DNA from 2 places in the Rhizobium anhuiense bv. trifolii genome. Region 2 is predicted to be linked to the other one. Evidence: riboswitches for the same ligand, from Rfam matches in the RefSeq annotation. Region 2 holds a riboswitch; the other holds the start of a gene.

Region 1 (4,211 bases), on a different replicon from region 2:
TTTGCCGATAAGCGATCCTGCCAGAAGGACAACGAGCCCTTGGGCACCGCGAACTGTGTGTCACTGACTTCGCCGACGCCGGGACGGCCGCGCATCACGTCGGGAAACGGGAAGTAGGTCATGACGGAGCCGGGGGTACCGGCCTCATCACCGTAATAGAGGTGGTAGACGTTGGGATCGTCGAAATTTACGGTCTTCTTGACGCGGCGCAGGCCAAGCGTGCCCGTGAAGAACGCGTTGTTCTGACGGGCATCCGATGCCATCGACGTGATGTGATGCAGTCCTTTGATATCCTTGATCATAATCCTCGCCCTTCCGCGGCTGTGTTGGTTTGTCTGGTGTGATTGAAAATCTACGTCGGTTGATCAGGCGTGTAAATTGCAATAATAGTTGTCAGTGAATTGCCATTGGTGAAATAATCGATGAACGACTACAAGCTGCTCCGAACCTTCCTGCTGGCTGCCGAGAAGCGGAGCTTCGCGCAGGTCGCGCGCGAGCTCGATATGACGCCCGCAGCCGTCACCCGGGCGATTGCGGCCCTGGAAGAAGATCTGGGCGTGCAACTCTTCGTGCGCACCACGCGCCAAGTGTCGCTGACGACCGATGGCGCGATCTTCGCCGCCCAGATACAGCCGGCGGTGCAGGCGCTCGACAACGCGCGCAAGGACGTGATGAATTCCCACAAGGCGGATCATGGCCGCCTGCGCATCAGCGCGCCGACCTGGTTCGGCCAGCAGGTCCTGCCGCCCATTCTCTCGGCATTCAGGGAGCGCTATCCCAAGATCAGCTTCGAAATCTCGCTCGCCGATGGACTCGTCGACATCATCGACGACGATTATGATCTGGCGATCCGCATTTCCGCGGCACCTTCGGACAAGTTCACGATCTGGCGCAAGATCAGCGTCGTGCGCCGTATCCTCGTCGCAGCGCCCGGCAGCCGGTTTTGCGACATGAAGCACCCGAACGAGCTCATTCCCGACGATTGCCTGGCCTATAGCGGCGAAAGCAAACGGGAGACCTGGTCACTGTCGGACGGCAGTGGCAGCGCCACGATTTCTGCAGGCCGTGCATTCAGCGCCAATAGCGGAGAGGTGCTGGCGAGCATGGCGGCCGACGGCGTCGGGGTCGCCATGCTGCCCAAGTTCCATGTCGCCGAGCATCTGCGGACCGGACGGCTCGTCCACGTCCTGCGGGACTGGTCGCCGCCAGACTTATGGCTGACCCTGTACTACCCCCCTTACCAGGCGCTGCCGCCGCGCATCGCCTCCTTCTCGAAGTTCTTCGAGCAACAGATCCCGGCGTTCCTCTCGGCGATCGAATGAACTTTGCCGATAAAGCAGGTGCGGTTGCTCTAACGAGGTCTTTCGAAAAGGAATTTGCACAATCTTAGGCGGCAACAAGGAACCTCCGGTCCATCTCGGTGGCCGGTCGCTCGATCCCGTTCAAGGCGACAATTTGGAACGTCGGCGACATCCTTCTCCCACATTCAATGATCTGCCCGGCTTCCACATCAAAATACGCCCAAGAGCGGGACGACGGAAGGTCTGTGGTTGACACGAACTCGGCCCAGGACATAGTCTTTGCGACATTCACCAGGGGGGTCCCGGCAAGGGGCTGAGATACTGCTGGACAATTTGGCTTTGCCTGTTGTGGCGCAGTGACCCGTTGAACCTGATCCAGTTCATACTGGCGTAGGGACGGTGCAAGCGCTCGAAGGCTTCGGATTCCCGCGTGGATTCCATGCCGGCGTCTTTCCATCATTCCGGCTGATTGACTGGGTCTCCAATTGCAACTTGGAGCCTCAAACCATGACCATTGCCGCAAAGAACGTCACACCCACCGTCACCACCGGCCCGCTACCGGCGTCGCGGAAAATCTACATCCCCGGAGATATGCACTCCGACATCCGCGTGCCGATGCGCGAGATCAGCGTCCATCCGACATCGGGCGAGCCGCCTGTCGTCGTCTATGATTGCTCCGGCCCTTACACTGTCGAGGGCGCTGATATCCGCATCGAGCAGGGCCTGTCACAGTTCCGTCGCGGCTGGGTGCTCGCCCGCGGAGATGTCGAGGCCTATGAAGGCCGCCATGTGCGTCCCGAAGACAACGGCTTTGTCAGCGGCGAACGGCTGACACCGGAATTTCCGGCCAAGCGCCAGCCGCTGCGGGCGAGGGGAGACAATGCCGTGACCCAACTCGCCTATGCACGCGCCGGCATCATCACCCCGGAAATGGAATTCATCGCTATCCGCGAAAATCTCGGCCGCAAGGCACAGGTGGAGGCCATGAGCCGCGATGGCGAAAGCTTCGGCGCCCATATTCCCGATCATGTGACCCCGGAATTCGTCCGCCAGGAGGTCGCCGCCGGCCGGGCGATCATTCCCGCCAACATCAATCACCCGGAAAGCGAGCCGATGATCATCGGCCGGAACTTCCTGGTGAAGATCAATGCCAATATCGGCAATTCCGCCGTCACCTCCTCCATGGCGGAGGAAGTGGAGAAGATGGTCTGGGCGATCCGCTGGGGTGCCGACACGGTCATGGACCTGTCGACCGGCCGCAACATCCACAATATCCGCGAATGGATCATCCGCAATTCGCCGGTACCGATCGGCACCGTGCCGCTCTACCAGGCACTCGAAAAGGTGAACGGCATTGCCGAGGACCTCACCTGGGAGGTCTATCGCGATACGCTGATCGAACAGGCCGAGCAGGGCGTCGATTACTTCACCATCCATGCGGGCGTGCGGCTTGCCTATATCCCGCTGACCGTCAATCGCGTCACCGGCATCGTTTCTCGCGGCGGCTCGATCATGGCCAAGTGGTGTCTGCACCACCACCGGGAGAGTTTTCTCTACGAGCATTTCGAGGAGATCTGCGACATCTGCCGCGCTTACGACGTTTCCTTCTCGCTCGGTGATGGCCTGCGGCCAGGCTCGATTGCCGATGCCAACGATGCGGCGCAGTTCGCAGAACTGGAAACGCTCGGCGCGTTAACGAAAATCGCCTGGGCGAAGGATTGCCAGGTGATGATCGAAGGTCCCGGTCATGTGCCGATGCACAAGATCAAGGAAAACATGGACAAGCAACTCGCGGTCTGCGGCGAGGCGCCTTTTTATACGCTCGGGCCGCTGACCACCGATATCGCGCCGGGCTATGACCACATCACGTCCGGCATCGGGGCTGCGATGATCGGCTGGTTCGGCACCGCCATGCTCTGCTACGTGACGCCCAAGGAACATCTCGGCCTGCCGGACCGCAACGACGTCAAGGTGGGCGTCATCACCTATAAGATCGCGGCACATGCCGCCGATCTGGCCAAGGGTCATCCGGCGGCGCGGGTGCGCGACGATGCGTTGTCGCGCGCCCGTTTCGAGTTCCGATGGGAGGACCAGTTCAACCTCTCGCTCGATCCGGAAACCGCCCGCTCCTTCCACGACGAAACGCTGCCGAAGGAGGCGCATAAGGTGGCGCATTTCTGCTCCATGTGCGGTCCGAAATTCTGCTCGATGCGGATTTCGCACGATATCCGCGCCGAAGCGCAGAAGGAAGGGCTGGAAGCGATGGCGGCGAAATATCGGGAGGGTGGCGACCTGTACATGCCGATCGAAAACCTTCCGGGTAACGCATAATGCCTACGTTTCTCGTCAAAGGGGCTGGTGTTGCCGGCCTCGCGGCAGCCCATGAGCTCGTCAGGCGGGGCTTTTCGGTCGAGGTGATCGAGAAGGCCGGCGCGGCGGGACTTGGCGCCTCGCACTTTGCTGGAGGAATGCTCGCGCCCTATTGCGAACGGGAAGCGGCCGAAGAGATTGTCCTGACATTGGGCCTGGGCGCGGCCGGATGGTGGGAGGAGGTCGTGCCCGGCGAGGTTCGTCGCCGCGGTACTCTGGTCGTGGCGCAGCCGCGCGACCTCCCCGATCTCGTCCGGTTTGCCGCGCGCACCACCGGTCATGTCTGGATCGATCGCAAGGGTGTGGCCGACCTCGAGCCTGCACTAGCCGGCCGCTTCGAAAAGGCTCTTTTCTTCGAGCAGGAAGCGCATCTCGATCCACGCCGCGCACTGGCCAGACTAGCCGGCAGGCTCCGCGAGCGTGGCGTCGTCTTCCATTTCGGCGGATGCCAGCCGCAGGACCGGCGGTTTGCCGGCGTGCTCGATTGCACCGGGCCAGCGGCGATACCGCGACTTTCCGGCCTGCGCGGCGTGCGAGGCG
Region 2 (4,211 bases):
TCAGCGTCAGCGTCCGACTCCTTGAACGACGGTCGACTTCCGCGCGTTCCTCTCTGCGGCCGCGTTAAGCTCCGAGAAGGAGTGATGCATTGAGACAGCAAACTCTACAAATCCGATCGGCGACGACCGCGGGCGTTAGTGCACAGATCTGGAATTGAACGGATGGGGATCTTTGAAACGGCTGATCATGCCGAGGGTGCCTTGCGGCGGACGAATTTCGGACGTGCGCAGTCAAGCATGCGATTGAGAACGGCGCAGCCGATGACGCCTTCGGTCTGCTGACCAGGCCGCGACCTCGCCCGCAGACGCCGCCCGATGATGGACTTTCATCGCCCGATTGCCGTTTCGACCAGCGAGCGTTTGCCGTAGCCGTTAGAGAGTTGCCATTTCATGCGGCCGCCAAAGACATGAAGTGCGATATATATAGAAGTATATACAATAATATATTCCATACCTCTCGGGTTTCTCGCAATAGAGAGTAAGATCTGCCAAATTGGAAACGATATACTTTGAAATATATCCGACACATCTATTGCGTTGCTTGTCGTTTTCATCAAGTGTCCTGTTATGATGAGTTACGACAGTGCAACAGGAAGATTCTTTCCCATGAATGCTGAAATCTTGCCGGCGACGTCATCGACGGGAGGCTTGCACAAGGAGCACGACGACATGGATCACCAAAAGAAATCAGACAAGCGCCTTGGCTACTCGCATCTGCGGTTGGCAACCATCGACGGCGTGTCGCTGCCTGGTCTACAATTGTCACTCGACCGGCAGGAGGGCTCTGTGTCGACGAAGAAGACCTTCTTCGAACAATTGCTCCTGGATTTTGCTTTCGGTTGCTACCTATTTTATCCGATCCAGCTATATGAACATCCCGCAACGAGCGAGAGAACGACAAAGGCGCTAAACCGTTAAGTGAATTGGGAGAATTTGGACCGGCCGCCACGTTCCTCCTTTGAAATCCACGTCTATCGGGTTTCCATATTTCAGGATGGAAGCGTCGGCTCAGTCGCCAACGCTTGCAAACTCCAACAACAGGTCGGCGCGCGGATGGAGGATATCATCGACGACCTTGATGCGACGCAAGCAAAGGACGGCTCGGGCACACAGGCTTCAACAGGTACGAAGCAGCACCGCAGGAACATCGGAAGATGGCAAGAAGTCTATCGGGAACCCGACCGTTAAACGGTACCTGCAAGGCGCAGTTCAAATCTTGCTGCCGGTATCAAATACGCTGACAACGCGCGCTCGCCTGCCAATATCAAGGAAATTTGACGCCCAGGGTTCGCCCATCAAATTTACTGCAGAAAGGATTCGTTCTCCGTGTCATTTTGTTCTTCGAAACGCATTCGCATCGCCGCACTTGCAGCGACCGCCATCGTGCTGGGCACCCAGGTCGCAATTGCGCGAGAACCGTCTATAGGGTCTCAGTGGCTGAACTCGCCGGCATCTCGAGTGGAAGCGCTTGCGGTCCTTCAGACCTTGAATGCCAATCTCCTGAGTAACGCCAGTGCTACGTTGACCCTTGATCGCTGGTGCGCCGCGCACAAGCTCGCACCGGAAGGTTCTAAGATTGTAGCTCAGCGTGTGGGCGGGCAAGACAAGCCGGCCGATGAGCACATCCGTGAACTTCTGACCGTCGGACCCGGTGAGTTGATCGCTTATCGCCGCGTCCGCCTGGTCTGCGGCGACCGCGTCTTGTCCGAAGCCGACAATTGGTATGTACCTGCAAAATTAACTGCAGAGATGAATCAGGCGTTGAATACCAGCGATATCGCGTTTGGCAGAGCCGTTCAGGCTCTCAATTTCACTCGCACAAACCTGTCTGCCAAGTTGCTCTGGTCCCCTCTATCCGAAAGCTGGGACATGGACGGTTTAATAACGCATGAAACAGGTTCCCTTACCCTGCCGCCGTTCCTGCTCGAACATCGTGCCGTACTGAAACTTCGAGACGGCACGCCGTTTAGCGCCTTGGTCGAAAGCTACACGGACAAAGTACTAGACTTTCCAGTTCCGCGCCTGCTTTCTCAATAGCGCTTCGGTACTCAGCATACTTGCTGAACTGCGCGGGATAAAATCGACAGCCACTGCATGCGACAAAAGCGCCTGCCTTGCGGAAGCGTGCCGGTCGGGCGACTGGCTTGTCGATTCGTTTGATCGCGGCGACCACGCACGGTAGCCTGAGTGTAACCTGACCCCAAGCCGTCGCAGATTGTCGCTTGACAGTCCCCTCGGCAAGCCTCTACCCTTTTTGGCATTCACCAGGGGGGTCCCGGCAAGGGGCTGAGATACTGCTATCGCGCGCAGTGACCCGTTGAACCTGATCCAGTTCATACTGGCGTAGGGACGGTGCAAGCGCTCGAAGGCAGTGGATTCACGCGTGGAATCCGTGCCGGCGTCTTTTCATCATTCCGGCTGAGGACTGGGTCTCCAATCGAAACTTGGAGCCTCAAACCATGAGTATCGCCGCCGCCCCAACCGTCACCACCGGCCCCTTGCCGGCATCCAGGAAGATCTACATTCGGGGGGACATCCATCCCGACATTTGCGTGCCGATGCGCGAAATCAGCCTGCATCCGACATCGGGCGAGCCGCCCGTTGTCGTCTACGACTCGTCCGGCCCCTATACGATCGAGGGCGCCGAGATCCGTATCGAACAGGGGCTGCCCTCACTGCGACGTGACTGGGTTCTCGCCCGCGGCGACGTCGAGGCCTATAAGGGCCGCCATGTCCGTCCCGAAGACAACGGCTTTGCCAGCGGCGAAAGGCTGACGCCCGAATTCCCCGCGCTACGCCAGCCGCTGCGCGCAAAGGATGGCAGTGCCGTCACCCAGCTCTCCTATGCGCGCGCCGGCATCATCACGACCGAGATGGAATTCATCGCCATCCGCGAGAACCTCGGCCGCAAGGCGCAGGCGGACGCCATGATCCGAGACGGCGAGAGCTTCGGCGCCCATATTCCTGACCATGTGACGGCGGAATTCGTCCGGCAAGAAGTGGCGGCGGGTCGGGCGATCATCCCCGCCAACATCAACCATCCGGAAGCCGAACCGATGATCATCGGCCGCAATTTTCTGGTGAAGATCAACGCCAATATCGGCAACTCGGCCGTCACCTCATCGATGGCGGAGGAGGTTGAGAAGATGGTCTGGGCGGCCCGCTGGGGCGCCGATACCGTCATGGATCTCTCCACCGGCCGCAACATCCACAACATCCGCGAATGGATCATCCGCAATTCGCCGGTGCCGATCGGTACCGTGCCGCTCTATCAGGCGCTGGAGAAGGTCGAGGGCATTGCCGAGAACCTGACCTGGCAGGTCTATCGTGACACGCTAATCGAACAGGCCGAACAGGGCGTCGACTATTTCACCATTCATGCCGGCGTGCGGCTTCACTACATCCCGCTCACCGTCAACCGTGTGACCGGCATCGTCTCGCGCGGCGGTTCGATCATGGCGAAGTGGTGTCTCCATCACCATCGCGAAAGCTTCCTCTACGAGCATTTCGAGGAGATCTGCGACATCTGCCGCGCCTATGACGTCTCCTTTTCGCTCGGCGATGGCCTGCGCCCCGGCTCGATCGCCGACGCGAATGATGCGGCGCAGTTCGCCGAACTGGAAACACTGGGAGAGCTGACCAAGATCGCCTGGGCGAAAGACTGCCAAGTGATGATCGAAGGCCCCGGCCATGTGCCGATGCACAAGATCAAGGAGAACATGGACAAGCAGCTCGAAGTCTGCGGCGAGGCTCCTTTCTACACGCTCGGGCCGCTGACGACCGATATCGCGCCGGGCTACGATCACATCACCTCTGGGATAGGCGCAGCCATGATCGGCTGGTTCGGCACGGCGATGCTCTGCTACGTCACGCCCAAGGAGCATCTGGGGCTTCCCGACCGCAACGACGTGAAGGTAGGCGTCATCACCTACAAGATCGCGGCTCACGCCGCAGATCTCGCCAAGGGGCATCCGGCGGCACAGCTGCGCGACGACGCGCTCTCCCGCGCCCGTTTCGAATTCCGCTGGGAAGATCAGTTCAACCTCTCGCTGGACCCAGAAACCGCCCGCAGCTTCCACGACGAGACGCTGCCGAAGGAAGCCCACAAGGTGGCCCATTTCTGCTCCATGTGCGGCCCGAAATTCTGCTCCATGCGGATTTCGCACGATATCCGCGCCGAAGCACAGAAGGAGGGGCTGGATGCGATGGCA

Evidence for each region. A riboswitch is a leader RNA that binds a small molecule or an ion and turns the genes downstream of it on or off. The one in region 2 is predicted to bind thiamine pyrophosphate.
Region 1: linked by a shared signal. The riboswitch ahead of thiC (phosphomethylpyrimidine synthase ThiC) and the one ahead of thiC (phosphomethylpyrimidine synthase ThiC) in region 2 are both predicted to bind thiamine pyrophosphate.

What each region holds. Positions count from the first base shown of each region.
Region 1 is NZ_CP098801.1:440,665-444,875, forward strand. Features, by position in the region: gene NE851_RS02190 (ring-cleaving dioxygenase) at 1-302, opposite strand, end outside; gene NE851_RS02195 (LysR family transcriptional regulator) at 423-1,322, shown strand; TPP riboswitch at 1,585-1,716, shown strand; gene thiC (phosphomethylpyrimidine synthase ThiC) at 1,809-3,632, shown strand; gene thiO (glycine oxidase ThiO) at 3,632-4,211, shown strand, end outside.
Region 2 is NZ_CP098802.1:300,451-304,661, reverse strand. Features, by position in the region: partial or broken gene NE851_RS08360 (IS5/IS1182 family transposase) at 186-398, opposite strand; gene NE851_RS08355 (hypothetical protein) at 607-918, shown strand; gene NE851_RS08350 (hypothetical protein) at 1,327-2,037, shown strand; TPP riboswitch at 2,257-2,368, shown strand; gene thiC (phosphomethylpyrimidine synthase ThiC) at 2,460-4,211, shown strand, end outside.